One region of the Streptosporangium sp. NPDC023615 genome, then DNA from elsewhere that is predicted to be linked to it. Evidence: predicted binding sites of a transcription regulator. Region 1 holds the regulator's gene; the other holds the start of a gene.

Region 1 (7,522 bases):
TGCTCCCATCCGTCGTACCTCGGGCCGTGCGCCTGACCGGCGCCCTGCGGGGCCGGGGGGCGTCCGCCGTCTCCGCCCGGCGCGTCGCCGGGGGAGGTCTGCCAGGAGCCGTCACCATCTCGCGGGTCGTCCTGCGGGCGAGGCAGCCGAGGCCCGGTGCCGAGGGACTCCTGCGCCCACGGGGGCGCCGGCTCGGCTGTCTCCGGCCATGCCGGAGGCAGGTGGGACTGGCTGGACTGCTCCGAGGCCATGCTTTCCTTACCTCCCGCGCGGGTGCCCGAATTAGGCGTATTGGGCATGGTCTCACGTGAGACGGGGGGGCTCGCAGGGAAACCGGAGAACGCCCCCCTGAACTGGAGCCCGGTGGGATCGGTCGGAGGATCCTGCATGGGCAGGCCGACCTCCAACGGGTCCGGGCCCCCCGGCTCTACTGAATATGCCACGGTTGAAAGAGTAAACGGGGGAGACATAGGAGGTCACAACAGGCGCACGGCCATCAGGTCCCGTCCGGCCCGCGACAGGGCGGAAACCCCTGTCCCGCCGGTCGGCACGGACCGCCGCCCGCTCCCCGACGCCATCGGACCGGTTTTCATCGGGCCACGAATATGCCTTGCGGGCTGCGATAGTCTTGGTCTATGCGTGCCGCGACCCTGCTTATCGGGCCGCATCGGCTTTCCCGTCCCTGAGCGCCCTGCCGATGCGGCTGCCCTCCGCGTGAGCGGAGGGTTTTTGTATTGGGCCGGACGGGTCGGGCCATCCACGCGGACACACCCCAAGGGAAGATTGACGTGAACGAACGAGCCGACATGCACAGCGACGATCAGCACTACGACCCGCAGGCCCTGCAGGTCAAGTGGCAGCGACGGTGGGAGGAGCTGGACCCCTTCCGGTCCTCCGACGACCCCGCCGACCCGCGTGAACGGCGCTACATGCTCGACATGTTCTCCTACCCCTCCGGCGACCTGCACATGGGACACGCCGAGGCGTTCGCCATCGGCGACGTCGTCTCCCGCTACTGGGTCCAGCGTGGTTACAACGTGCTGCATCCCGTCGGCTGGGACTCCTTCGGCCTGCCCGCCGAGAACGCCGCGATCAAGAACAACGCGCACCCGACGGAGTGGACCTACGCCAACATCGAGACGCAGGCCGGCTCCTACCGGCGCTACGCGATCTCCTTCGACTGGTCGAGCCGCCTGCACACCAGCGACGAGACGTACTACAGGTGGACGCAGTGGCTGTTCATCCGCTTCTTCGAGCGCGGCCTGGCCTACCGCAAGGGCGGCCTGGTCAACTGGTGTCCCAAGGACCAGACCGTGCTGGCCAACGAGCAGGTCAAGGACGGCAGGTGCGAGCGTTGCGGGGCCGAGGTCGTCCGCCGCGAGCTGACCCAGTGGTACTTCAAGATCACTGACTACGCCGACCGGCTGCTGGACGACATGGCCCAGCTGGAGGGCAACTGGCCCGAGCGCGTGCTGGCCATGCAGCGCAACTGGATCGGCCGCTCCGAGGGCGCCGACGTCGACTTCGTGATCGAGGGCCGGGACGAGCCGGTCACCGTCTACACGACCCGCCCCGACACCCTGTACGGGGCGACCTTCTTCGTGGTCGCCCCGGACGCGGCGCTGGCCGAGGAGATCGTCACCGACGAGCGGCGCGAGGCCTTCGAGGCGTACCGGGCCGCCGTGTCGAAGCTGTCGGACATCGACCGGCTGTCCACCGACAAGGAGAAGACCGGCGTCTTCCTGGGCCGGTACGCGATCAACCCGGTCAGCGGCGAGCGCATGCCGGTCTGGGCGGCCGACTACGTGCTGTCCGACTACGGCCACGGCGCCATCATGGCCGTGCCCGCGCACGACCAGCGTGACCTGGACTTCGCCCGCGCCTTCGACCTGCCGGTACGGGTGGTCGTGCACACCGGCCTGGCCGACCCGGGCGAGACCGGCCTGGCCACCGCCGGTGACGGCGCCATGGTCAACTCCGGCCCGCTGGACGGCCTGGCCAAGGCCGACGCGATCCGGAAGATCATCGAGGTGCTGGGCGAGCGCGGCACCGGCCGGTCGACGGTCAACTTCCGGCTGCGTGACTGGCTGCTGTCCCGTCAGCGCTTCTGGGGCTGTCCGATCCCGATCATCCACTGCGGTGACTGCGGTGAGGTCCCCGTCCCCGACGACCAGCTGCCGGTCACCCTGCCCGACCTGCGCGGCGAGGCCCTGGCGCCCAAGGGCGTCTCCCCGCTGGCCTCGGCGGAGGACTGGGTCAACGTCTCCTGCCCCAAGTGCGGGGGCGCGGCCAAGCGCGACACCGACACGATGGACACCTTCGTCGACTCCTCGTGGTACTTCCTGCGCTACGTCAACCCGTCCTACGAGGACGGCCCGTTCGACGTCGAGGGCGTGCGCAGGTGGGGCCCGGTCGACCAGTACGTCGGCGGCGTGGAGCACGCCGTGCTGCACCTGCTGTACTCCAGGTTCTTCACCAAGGTCCTGCACGACATGGGCATGGTCGACTTCGTCGAGCCGTTCACCCGCCTGCTGAACCAGGGGCAGGTCATCAACGAGGGCAAGGCGATGTCCAAGTCACTGGGCAACGGCGTCGACCTGGGCCGGCAGATCGACGCCTATGGTGTCGACGCGGTCCGGCTGACCGTCCTGTTCGCCGGTCCGCCCGAGGAGGACATCGACTGGGCCGACGTCTCCGCGGCGGCGTCGCAGAAGTTCCTGGCCCGCGCGTTCCGCGTCATGGCCGAGGCGGGTGCGGCGTCCGCCCCCGGCACCGACGTCACGGCCGGGGACGTGAACCTGCGCAGGACGGTCCACCGCACCGTCGACGAGGTCACCAGGCTGGTCGAGTCCCACCGCTTCAACGTCGCGGTGGCGCGCATGATGGAACTGACCAGCGCGGCCCGCAGGGCCATCGACTCCGGGCCCGGCGCCGCCGACCCGGCCGTCAGGGAGGCGGCCGAGGCCCTGGCGGTCATGCTCTCGCTGGTCGCGCCGTACGCGGCCGAGGAGGGCTGGGAGCGGCTGGGGCACACCGGCTCGGTCGCGCTGGCGGGCTGGCCGGTGGCCGACCCGGCGCTGCTGGTCCAGGACTCCGTCACCTGTGTCGTCCAGGTCGCGGGCAAGGTGCGCGACAGACTGGAGGTCTCCCCGGGGATCTCCGAGACCGACCTGGAGGAGCTGGCCCTGAACTCGGAGAAGATCAGGGCGTTCCTGTCGGGCACGCCGCGCAAGGTCATCGTCCGCGCGCCCAAGCTGGTCAACATCGTCCCCTGAGGCGGGACGTCCCCGAAGCGGGACGGCGCGCCCACGTCGGGTGTGCGCGCCGGTCACGGCCGAGACCGCGCCCCCGGCGGGGCGTGTCTCGGCCTCGACGCGACGTGTCCCGGCCTCAGGGCCACGTGTCCCGGCTCAGGGCCGCGTGTCTCCGTCCCCGGGGGGCGCCCTGTCCCGGGGGGTGCGCGCCGCCGGACCCGATGGGACCGGCCGAGAGGCCGGACAACGCCGATGGGCGGCATCCCCGGGGATGCCGCCCATCGGCGCGTGGTCTTCTCCACGGCGTGTCGTACTCCGTCGGCGCGTCCGCGTCCGCGTTCGCCCTCGTGTCCGTGCCGGCGTTCGTGCTCGGGTCCGCGTCCATGCCTGCGTCCATGCCTGCGTCCATGTTCACGCCCGGGGACGCGCTCGTGCCGACGCCGGACGATCGCTCGCCCGGCGTGTCGCGCGTGGACACGGGAGGAGCTTGGACACGGGAGGAGCGTGGTTCAGAGCTTGCGCAGAACCGCCACAACCTTGCCCAGCACGGTGGCCTCGTCACCGGGGATCGGGTCGTAGTTGGGGTTGTGCGGGACCAGCCAGACATGGCCGTCCCTGCGCTTGAAGGTCTTGACGGTGGCCTCTCCGTCGATCATCGCCGCGACCACGTCACCGTTGTCGGCCACGGGCTGCTGACGCACGACCACCCAGTCGCCGTTGGCGATGGCCGCCTCGATCATCGAGTCACCGGTCACCTGGAGCAGGAAGAGCGTGCCCTCGCCGACGAGCTGCTTGGGCAGGGCGAAGACGTCCTCGATGCTCTCCTCGGCGAGGATCGGGCCACCGGCGGCGATGCGGCCGACGAGCGGAACGTACGCGGCGGTCGGGCGGCTGACCGGCGTCTCGTCCTGGTCGGAGTCGGGGTCCACCCAGAGCACGGGCTCACCGGGAAGGCGAACCTCCAGGGCACGGGGACGGTGCGGGTCACGACGCAGATAGCCCTTGCGCTGCAAAGCCGTCAACTGGTGCGACACGCTGGAGGTGCTGGTGAGCTGCACGGCCTCACCGATCTCCCGCATGGACGGCGGGTAGCCGCGCTGCTGCACGGAGTCACGGATCACCTCGAGGATCTTCCGCTGCCTGGGGGTGAGGCCAAGGGAGTCACGCCTTCGCACCGCCAGGTCGCTGACGGCCGAACCGTTCTCGTCGTGCTGGCTCATACGAACTCCTCGCCTCCCGATCTGTGTCGAACACGTCGCTCACAGCGACCATATCTCGACCCAAGATCATACTCAAACAATTGTTCGAATGTCCTCGATATCGGCCACGCCGTGGTGTACAACATCGTACGGGAGTTCGATCGACATCGTGTTCGATTCGCCGATCTTTCTTCGACACGTGTTCGGCCAGGTCGAGGGGATGGGGGTCACCATGAAACCGACCACGACGACACCGCGATCCACGTCCGCGCCACAACCCCGGACGGCTCGGCGGTCCCCGGGTGCCCCGGGTGCCCCGGGTGCCCCGCGCCTGCGGCTCGTGCCGCCGCCGAGGCCGGAGCCGGATCCCGGCCGGGAGGCGGGGCCGGTCCCGGGGATCGGCCCGGCCCCGAAGATCGGGCCGGGCCGGGACGCCGGGCCGGCGCGAAGGGCGCGGCCCGGCCGGGAGGCGGGGCCGGTGCGCGAGCCGGGCCGCGGCGGAGCTCGCCGGGAAGCCGGCCGGGCCGACGGGTCCCGGTCGGCGGAGGCCCCCCGGCCCGGTTCCTCCCGTTCGGACGTCTCCCGTTCGGACGTCTCCCGTTCGGGCGTTCCCCGGCAGGGTGCTCCCCGGCAGGGTGCTCCCCGGCAGGGCGCTCCCCGGCAGGGTGCCCGGCGGCCGGGAGCCTCCCGGTCGGGCGTCCCCGGGGCGACGGCTCGGGGGGCCGCCCCGGTCCGGTCCGGAGCGCCCCGGCCCGTCCCGTCCCGGTCGGGCACCCCGGCGTCCGTCCCGCCCCGGCCCGCCTCTTCCCGGCCCGCCTCTTCGCGGTCCGGCGGATCTCGGTCCGGTGGGCCCCGCCCCGGCGCGTCCGGAAGCGGCGCTCTCCGGCGGGGCGCCCCCCGCTCCGGGGCGGTCCGGCGGCCGCTCCGGCTCACCCGGCGGGGCAGGATCGTGGCGGCGGTGGCGCTGGTGTTGTTCGCCCTGGGGATGCTCTGGATCGGCGGTCGCATCGACGTGGCCTCGGCGGGCGAGCGGGCCGCCGAGCGCGCCGGAGGGCAGGTTCACTCCCGGATCACGGCGTACGCCGGTGACACGCCGTGGCGGCCCGTGCGGCCGCCCAGGTAGACGGGCCCCCGACGGGCCCCGGCGGGCCCTTCGGCTCGGCTTCCGGTCCGGCGCCGGGCTCGATCTTCTCCGGAGCCCGCTGCCGCGGGGGAGCGCCGCCGGGCGCGCGGTCTCACCGCGCGCCCGGGACGCGGGTGAGGCGAGTGACGCGCGAGGCGGGGGCGCTTCCGGCCGACCGGCGACACGCCGGGGAATAACGGCTGATCAGCGACTTCGCGCCGCAAGGTCCTTTCAACTTGCGTTCATGGTCGCGCACTTCTACGGTTGGAACCACAACATCTAGTGGCTGCACCTCAACACTTCACCATAGATTGTGTTTCCATTACCGCCTCTCGACTGATCGGGAGGTGTGCGCGAGCGTATTCCCGCGCGTGTCATGGGGCGGGTGAGGTGAGTGAGCCGCTTCGGCAGGTCAGGAAGGCGGCACACGTGCACTGTCCGTTCTGTCGTCATCCTGACACCCGGGTCATCGACAGCCGTTCCACCGAGGACGGCGGCGCGATCCGCCGCAGGCGCACCTGCCCGGAGTGCGGGCGCAGGTTCACCACGCAGGAGACCGTACTGCTCATGGTGAGCAAGCGCAGCGGCGTGACCGAACCGTTCTTCAGGGACAAGGTGATCGCCGGGGTCCGGCGGGCGTGCCAGGGGCGGTCCGTCGGCGAGGACGCCCTGGCGCAGCTGGGCCAGCGCGTCGAGGAGAGCATCCGGGCCACCGGGTGCGCCGAGATCGCGGCCCACGAGGTCGGGCTGGCCATCCTGGGCCCGCTCCGCGAACTGGACGAGGTGGCGTACCTGCGATTCGCCTCCGTCTACCGCGGATTCGAGACCCTGGCCGACTTCGAGGCCGAGATCGAGCAGCTCCGGGCGGAGCGCTCCGCCGAACAGAAGTGAGACAGACCCCGGCGCCGGGGGTTGGGACGGCGCGTTGGTGTGGTCCGATTCGCGGGCTCTGCGGAGCCCCAGGAGGGGGAAAGTCATGACGGAGACCGTCAGCGGCACAGTGGCACGCGGGGGTAAGCGTCCGCGCAAGGGCCTGAAGATGAAGCGGATCTTCACCACCCCGGGCGTGCATCCCTACGACGAGCTGACCTGGGAGCGCCGCGACGTCGTCATGACCAACTGGCGCGACGGCTCGGTCAACTTCGAGCAGCGCGACGTCGAGTTCCCCCGTTCCTGGTCGGTCAACGCCGCCAACATCGTGACCACCAAGTACTTCCGCGGCGCGGTCGGCACCCCGCAGCGCGAGTGGAGCCTCAAGCAGCTCGTCGACCGGGTGGTCGGCGTCTACACCAGGACGGCGGTCGAGCACGGCTACTTCGCCACCGACGAGGACGCCGAGATCTTCGACCACGAGCTCAAGCACGCCCTGGTCAACCAGGTCTTCAGCTTCAACTCGCCGGTCTGGTTCAACGTCGGCACCGCCTCGCCCCAGCAGGTGAGCGCCTGCTTCATCCTGGCCGTCGACGACCAGATGGAGTCCATCCTCGACTGGTACAAGGAAGAGGGTGTGATCTTCAAGGGCGGTTCGGGCTCCGGCGTGAACCTCTCCCGGATCCGCTCCTCCAAGGAACTGCTCTCCAGCGGCGGCACCGCCAGCGGCCCGGTCTCCTTCATGCGCGGCGCGGACGCCTCCGCGGGCACCATCAAGTCCGGGGGCGCGACCCGCCGGGCCGCCAAGATGGTCGTCCTCGACGTCGACCACCCCGACATCGAGGAGTTCGTCGAGACCAAGGCCCGCGAGGAGGACAAGGTCCGCGCCCTGCGCGACGCCGGGTTCGACATGGACCTGGGCGGCAAGGACATCGTCTCCGTCCAGTACCAGAACGCCAACAACTCCGTGCGCGTCTCCGACGAGTTCATGCGCGCGGTGGAGAAGGGCGAGGAGTTCGGCCTGCGCGCCCGCCTCACCGGCGAGGTCATCGAGACCGTCGACGCCCGGGACCTGT
Region 2 (7,522 bases), on a different contig from region 1:
GCCGCACGCGAGCCCCTGGCCCTGGTGGCGGGGGTGAACTGCCCCATGCTGCTGCTGCAGGGCCTCTCCGACCCGGTGGTCCCCCCCGAGCAGTCACAGGCCTTCGCCGACGCCCTGGCCGAGCGCGGCGTCCCCTGCACCTACCTGACGTTCGAGGGAGAGGCGCACGGCTTCCGCCGCGCCGAGACCCGCAGCGCGGCCCTGGCCACCGAGCTCGCCTTCTACCAGCAGATCTTCCACCTCTGACGGCGGGGCCCGGAACGGGGCGGGGTCCGGCACGGGTCAGGACCCGGCGCGGACCAGGAGCCGTCCCGTGTCAGGGAGCCGTCGTGAGCCGGGGCCCGGCGCGGCGGGCCGGGAGCCGGCGCGGGTCAGCGGGCGAACTCCGTGGCCCGCGACTCGCGTACGACCGTGATGCGGATCTGGCCGGGATAGGTGAGCTCCTCCTCGACCTGCTTGGCCACGTCGCGAGCGATCACCTGGGCCTGGATGTCGTCGACCGAGTCGGGCTTCACCATGACCCTGATCTCGCGGCCGGCCTGCATCGCGAAGACCTTCTCGACGCCCTCGTAGGAGGTGGCGATCTCCTCCAGCCGCTCCAGCCGCTTGACGTAGGCCTCCAGCGACTCGCGGCGGGCTCCCGGCCTGCCGCCGCTGATGGCGTCGGCGGCCTGGGTGAGGACGGCCTCGACGGTCTTGACCTCGACCTCGTTGTGGTGGGCCTCGATGGCGTGCACGACGTCCTCGTGCTCCCCGTACCGCCTGGCGATCTCGGCGCCGATCAGGGCGTGGCTGCCCTCGACCTCGTGGGTGAGGGCCTTGCCGATGTCGTGCAGGAGCGTGCAGCGCTTGAGGAGCGTGGTGTCGAGCCTCAGCTCGGCGGCCATGATCCCGGCGATGTGCGCGGACTCGATGAGATGGCCGAGGACGTTCTGCCCGTAGGAGGTGCGGTAGCGGAGCTGGCCGAGGAGGGTGACCAGCTCGGGGTGCATGTCGGTGATGCCGAGCTCCACGAGGGCGTCCTCACCGGCGCGCACGCAGAGCTCCTGGACCTCCGCCTTGCTGCGCTCGTGGGCCTCCTCGATGCGCTGGGGGTGGATGCGGCCGTCGAGGACGAGCTTCTCCAGGGTCAGCCGCGCGGTCTCGCGGCGGACCGGGTCGAAACAGGAGAGCAGCACGGCCTCCGGCGTGTCGTCGATGATCAGATTGACGCCCGTGGTCGACTCGAAGGCCCGGATGTTGCGGCCCTCGCGGCCGATGATGCGGCCCTTCATCTCGTCGCCCGGCAGGTGCAGGACGCTCACCACGGACTCTGCGGTCTGCTCGGTGGCCACCCGCTGGACCGCCAGGGTGACGATCTTGGTGGCTCGTTTCTCGCCCTCCCGGCGGGCCTCTCCCTCGATCTCCCTGACGATCAGTGCGGCCTCGCGCTTGGCCTGGTTCTCGATCTCCCTGACCAGCTCGGCCCTGGCCTGCTCGCCGGTGAGCCCGGCCACCCGCTCCAGGACGGCCCTGCGCTCCTCGGCGACCCTTTCGAGGTCCTGGCGGCGGTCGGCCAGCTCGGTCTCGGTCTCGGTGAGCTTGCGGGCCCGCTCGGCCTGCCTGCGCGCCTCCTCGTCGAGGCGCTGTTCCCGCTCGGCCAGCCGGTTCTCCCGGCGTTCGAGATCGGATCGAAGCTCCTTGAGCTCGTACTTCAGGAGCCGGCCCTCGTTCTCGGCCTCCTTGCGCATCTCGGCGGCCGCCTCGACGGCCATCTCCGACCTGCGCAGCAACTCTCCGGCGTCGTCCTGGGCCTTGGCCCGGATCCCGGCGGCCTCACGTCTGGCCTCCTCCAGCTCGGCCCGGACACCGGCCTGGAACTCGGCCTCCTCCTCGGGGGTGGGCCCCTTCGGCCCGGCCCCGGCTCCACCGATACGACGCAGCAACACGACAAGCACGGCTGTCATCACGGCAAGAGCCACAACCGCCACCGTCAACATGACGACCACGACCGGATCCATGCGCGCCTCACCTTCCTCGCGTCGCAGATATCAAGCACACGAGGGGTCACACGCACGGCACGGAAAGCTCAAAACCCGGCGCCACCGAAGGGGGACGAACTCGCGAGAGATCGGCGACCGGCTTTCCCGCCGGTTCCGCCGTCGCGTTCCCATTCGCCGAGCCTGCTTGTCCGCAATAAACCGCTATGCCAATCCGCACTGCACGGAGTAACTCCTCACTGTCGTTGAGATTAAGCGTCAGAGAGGTAACGAGCAAGCAAAGACCGGCTGTCAAGCCGCTTTGGACTACTCGGACGGGTAGTCCAGATCCTCGGGGAGTGACGACGTCTCCGCCTCGGCCTCCTCCAGCACTTCGCGGATCACGCGGAACGCCAGCCCGGGACCGTACCCCTTCCGGGCGAGCATGCCCGCCAGCCTGCGGGTCCTCACCGCGGGCTCCAGGGAACGCGTCGAGGAGAGCTTGCGCCGCACCAGGGCGCGGGCGGTCTCGGCCTCCTGCTCGGGGTCGAGCTGCTCGACCGCGTCCTTCACGGTCTCCTCGTCCACTCCCCGATGGCGGAGCTCGGAGGCGAGCGCCTTGCGGGCCAGGCCTCGCCCGGCGTGGCGCGAGCTCACCCAGGCGGCGGCGAACGCCTCGTCGTCGATGAGCCCGACCTCGGAGAAGCGGTCCAGGACGGCGTCCGCCGCCTCCTGGGGCACCTCACGCTTGCGCAGCGCCTCCGCGAGCTGTGCGCGGGTGCGCGGTGCCATGGTCAGCAACCGTAGGCAGATTCCCCGGGCCACCGCCTGCGGATCGGCGTCGGCCCTGCGACCCGCCGCCCCGCCGCGCGCCCCGCCGATCGCGTCGTCACCCGTTCCTCCGGCCGATGTGTCCGGCCCTCCGGTCGATGCGCCCGGAAACGGGTTCGATGAGCGGTCCCTGGAACCTCGTCCGCCCCATCCCCCCCCGGACCGCCGGCCTCTTCCCTCACCGGCCTGTTCCCCGGCCCGCTCGCCGCGTCGCGAGGCGCGGCGGGGAGCACGACGTCTGCCGCCCGGTGACCCGGCTTCGGGGTCGGCGGGACCCCCGTCACCGAACGCGTCGAACGCGTCCTGAGAGGACGTCGGGTCCGCCTCCCCACTCGGAGACGCGTCGAAGCCATCTTCTGGATCGCTTCCCGGGACGAACGGACCGGACCGCCGTCCACGCCCGGAGGCGGACGAGCCGCCACCTCGGCGTCGTCCGGAGCGCCCCGGAGGGACGGACGGGTCACCGTCCCAGAGGCTTCCGGACGCGGGTGGGTCACCGTCCAGACCGCGACCACCCGCGGGCGACGCGGCGCCCCGGGGCACATCGGGCCAGGCGCCCCAGTCTCTCGGCCCGGCCGCGTCGGCCGGACCGGAGTCAGGTCCCGTCGTCATCGGTCAGCCCGGATCAGGCGTCACCCGGCTTGGGGGCGGCGGCTGCCGCTGCCTTGGCCCCCCGGCCGGCACCTGCCGTGGCCGTCGCCGGAGCGGAACTCCGACCGGCGGGAGCGGAGACCGGGGCGGCGGGCGGCGGGGTGGCCGGGCTGTCGACGCGCGGGCCGACGCCGAGCTTCTCCTTGATCTTCTTCTCGATCTCGTTGGACATGTCAGGGTGGGTCTTGAGGAAGTTCCGCGCGTTCTCCTTGCCCTGGCCGAGCTGGTCACCCTCGTAGGTGTACCAAGCGCCGGACTTGCGGACGAAGCCGTGCTCGACGCCCATGTCGATCAGGCCACCCTCGCGGGAGATGCCGACGCCGTACAGGATGTCGAAGTCGGCCACCCGGAAGGGCGGGGCCATCTTGTTCTTGACGACCTTCACCCGGGTGCGGTTGCCGACCGCCTCGGTGCCGTCCTTGAGCGTCTCGATGCGGCGGATGTCGAGACGGACCGAGGCGTAGAACTTCAGCGCCTTTCCACCGGTCGTGGTCTCGGGCGAGCCGAACATGACGCCGATCTTCTCGCGGAGCTGGTTGATGAAGATCGCGGTGGTGCCGGTGTTGTTGAGCGCGCCGGCGACCTTGCGCAGCGCCTGGGACATCAGGCGGGCCTGGAGGCCGACGTGGCTGTCACCCATCTCGCCCTCGATCTCGGCCTTCGGCACCAGGGCCGCGACCGAGTCGATGACGAGCAGGTCGACGGCGCCGGACCGGATCAGCATGTCGGCGATCTCGAGCGCCTGCTCACCGGTGTCGGGCTGGGAGACGAGGAGCGCGTCGGTGTCGACGCCCAGCTTCTGGGCGTACTCCGGGTCGAGCGCGTGCTCGGCGTCGATGAACGCGGCGATGCCGCCGCCGCGCTGGGCGTTGGCCACCGCGTGCAGGGCGACGGTGGTCTTTCCCGACGACTCGGGGCCGTAGACCTCGACGATGCGGCCGCGCGGGAAGCCGCCGATGCCGAGGGCCACGTCCAGCGCGATGGAGCCGGTGGGGATCACCTCGATGGGCGCCCGGGTCTCGTCGCCCAGACGCATGATGGAGCCCTTGCCGAACTGCCGCTCGATCTGAGCGAGCGCGGTCTCGAGCGCCTTCTCGCGGTCGTTAGCTGCCATGGGAGCCCCCCTGGAGGGTCGCGGGTTGGATCGGTTGCCAGCAAGCTACGGGGTGCCGCCGACAATTTCGGGAGGGCACGCCAAGAGTCGCGGCTTGTTCAATATAGCCGAACGACTGTTCGATCGCTGCCCGTCGGCAACACGCGCCGCGGAAGTCACAGGACGCCCGGCGGTCGCTTCCCCGGGAAGCCTGGAGACCCTCGCGGTCGCCGTCGCGGTCACGCTCGTCGTCGCGCTCGCCGTCGCCGTCGCCGTCTCCGCAAGCCCCGGGAGGCCTCCGCGCCCCCGGTCCCGCCGGACCCGGAGCGCCCGCCCCGCCCCGCCAGGGGTCTCGAAACGTCGCCCCTCAGCCCTGGAAGATCCCGGGAGCCACCTCGGAAGACCCGTGAAGCCGCCCGGAGGACCTCGGGACACCCCGCACCCCCCGGTGGCACCCCGGACCGGCGCACGATCACCCGGCGCCACCCCATCCTGGAGGAGACATTTACGGGAATTGCCGTGGCTCTGTTGTCACCGGGCTGACCTGGGGTGATGCTGAAGGGAAACGATCCGAGGTGCCCGACGTGCCCGACGCGTTCACGCAGCAACGCCTAGTCCATCTCGACTCCCTGGCCACCGAGCTGAGGCGGCGGGGGCTCGCGAGCCGCACCCTGGGGGGTACCGCCCCGGTGCTGTGGGTGTGGCATCCGGACAACGGCAGACAGACGATCGTCTTCGCCACTCCGACCGGCGACGGCTGGTTGTTCCTGTGGTCACCCGACGGCCAGGAGAGCGCCGACGATCCCTCGCACACGGCCGAGGCCGTGGGGAAACTCCTCGGCTCACCCATGGATCCGCCTCGACCGGAACCCCCGTGAACGGGACACCCCGGACGGCGCTCCCGGACGGGCCCACCACGAGCGAACCCACCGCGAGCGAACCCACCGCGAGGGGACGACTCGCGAGGGGAACCCGGACGGGGCCCTCGAACGGGCCCGCCCCGAACGGATTCGCCGCCGACCGGCTCGGCGTGAACCGGCTCGCCCCGCGCGGAGCCACCTCGGACGGGGCCATCTCGGACGGGGCCGCCTTGGACGGGGCCGCCTTGGACGGGCTCGCTTCAGCGCAGGCGTGGAGAGACGTCGGTCACCCCGCACACGGCGTGCCAGACCTCCTTGGCCCCGACCCCCTCGGCCAGCGCCTGGATCACGGTCCGGCCCCCGAGGTCGGCGATGATGTAGTCCTGGGCCCACGACTCGGCGTACTGATCCCCGAAGTGCTGCTTCATCCGCTTCCAGAAATCCGACAGGCGCATGTCCCAAGTATGGGTCCGGCCCGGGGATGCCGGGCCCCGTACGGTCGCGCCGGCGAGGGGCGGAACCCGCACCACCTGCGGCGGAGCCGGTCCGGAGCGCTTCGGGTCCCTGGGCGGGGCCGGGCTTACAGCACCCTGGAGCCGTACATCTCTCCGAGGGGGTCGGCGAGCAGCTCCAACCGCGCACCGTCGGGGTCGGTGAAGTAGACGGAGGCACCGCTCTCGACCTGGTGCGGCACACCGGCGGCCTCCAGCTTGCCCCGCAGCCGCTCCCATGTGGAGGGGTCCACCGATATGGCGATGTGGTGGAGACCGCCGAGAACCTCCCGGTAGGGCCCGAGATCCAGGCCGGGGAAGTCGAAGAAGGCGAGAAGGTTGCCGTTGCCGATGTCGAAGAAGAAGTGGTTGGAGCCCGCGTAGTCGCGGTTCTCGATGATCTCCGTGAGCGGGAACTCCAGAAGGTCCTGGTAGAACCTGATGGTCGTCTCGACGTCGGAGGAGACCAGGGCGAAGTGGTGCAGCCCCCTCGCGCTGCTCGGCGGCCGGTGCGCCCTCAGGTGCTCCGCCTTGATCCGCTCGCGCGCCGCCTCGATGGCCTGATGGTCGATGCTCACCGTTAGCTCACCACTCACTGCGTTGTACGTCCGTCAGGCCAGGTCCATGACGACAGGGGGCCAACCTACCTCGGACGTCACGCCGCCGTGGCGGTGCCTCGACGGGCCGGAGATCGCGAGGGGCGGTGGCCGGCCCGTGGGGCCCGTGGGACCCGTGGAGTCCGCGGTCGTGGACGGGTCCGTGGACCGCCTTCCGGCAAGGGCGGCGAGGCGGGTTCTGTCGGTGGGGCCGGGCAGTATGGGTGACGGACCGGCAGGTCGGCCGGGCCGAAGGCTAGGGGGCCGTCAATGAGCGAGACCACGGGCACGGACGGGGCACTCGGACATTTCACCCCGATGACCAGGGAATGGTTCACCGGGGCGTTCGCCGCGCCCACCTCCGCTCAGGAGGGGGCCTGGGCGGCGATCGCCCGGGGCGACAACACCCTGGTGGTCGCGCCCACCGGCTCAGGCAAGACCCTGGCCGCCTTTCTCTGGTCGCTCGACCGGCTGGCGGCCGAGCACTCGGCCGCCGGCACCGCACGGGCAGGTGACGGGCAGGCAGGTGACCGGCAGACGGGCGACCGGCGGGGGAACGGGCCGGCGGCCGGCGGCCGGGCGGCCGAGGGCAAGAGCGGCGGGCGGGCCGGTGGCAGGCGGCGGGCTCGCGAGGACGACGAGCCGCCGAGGTCGTGCCGGGTGCTGTACGTGTCCCCGCTCAAGGCCTTGGCGGTCGACGTCGAGCGCAATCTCAGGGCGCCGCTGGCCGGGCTGGAGCAGACCGCGCGGCGACTCGGTCTTCCGGTGCCGCGCATCTCGGTGTCGACCCGCTCCGGTGACACTCCTGCCGAGGAGCGGCGCCGGTTCGCGACCAGACCGTCCGACATCCTGATCACCACCCCCGAGTCGCTGTTCCTGCTGCTCACCAGCCAGGCCCGCGAGGCGTTGCGCGGGGTGGAGACGGTCATCGTCGACGAGGTGCACGCGGTGGCGGCGACCAAGCGCGGAGCGCACCTGGCCCTCAGCCTGGAGCGGCTCGACGCCCTGCTCGACCGGCCCGCGCAGCGCATCGGCCTGTCGG

Evidence for each region. The regulator LexA, encoded in region 1, represses DNA repair genes until DNA is damaged. The targets are predictions, from matches to a motif close to TCGAACANNTGTTCGA.
Region 2: a site for LexA is predicted at 4,662-4,677, ahead of recA (recombinase RecA). Genes of this name have one in related genera too.

Annotation. Positions count from the first base shown of each region.
Region 1 covers NZ_JBFABE010000054.1:24,056-31,577, reverse strand. Annotated here, with positions in the region: gene leuS (leucine--tRNA ligase) at 807-3,275, shown strand; gene lexA (transcriptional repressor LexA) at 3,764-4,474, opposite strand; gene AB0G16_RS28865 (hypothetical protein) at 5,412-5,576, shown strand; gene nrdR (transcriptional regulator NrdR) at 6,006-6,467, shown strand; gene AB0G16_RS28855 (vitamin B12-dependent ribonucleotide reductase) at 6,553-7,522, shown strand, end outside.
Region 2 covers NZ_JBFABE010000010.1:124,886-132,407, forward strand. Annotated here, with positions in the region: gene AB0G16_RS11010 (prolyl oligopeptidase family serine peptidase) at 1-246, shown strand, start outside; gene rny (ribonuclease Y) at 372-1,946, opposite strand; gene AB0G16_RS11020 (regulatory protein RecX) at 2,286-2,750, opposite strand; gene recA (recombinase RecA) at 3,415-4,554, opposite strand; gene AB0G16_RS11030 (hypothetical protein) at 5,118-5,411, shown strand; gene AB0G16_RS11035 (DUF3046 domain-containing protein) at 5,654-5,848, opposite strand; gene AB0G16_RS11040 (VOC family protein) at 5,974-6,462, opposite strand; gene AB0G16_RS11045 (DEAD/DEAH box helicase) at 6,751-7,522, shown strand, end outside.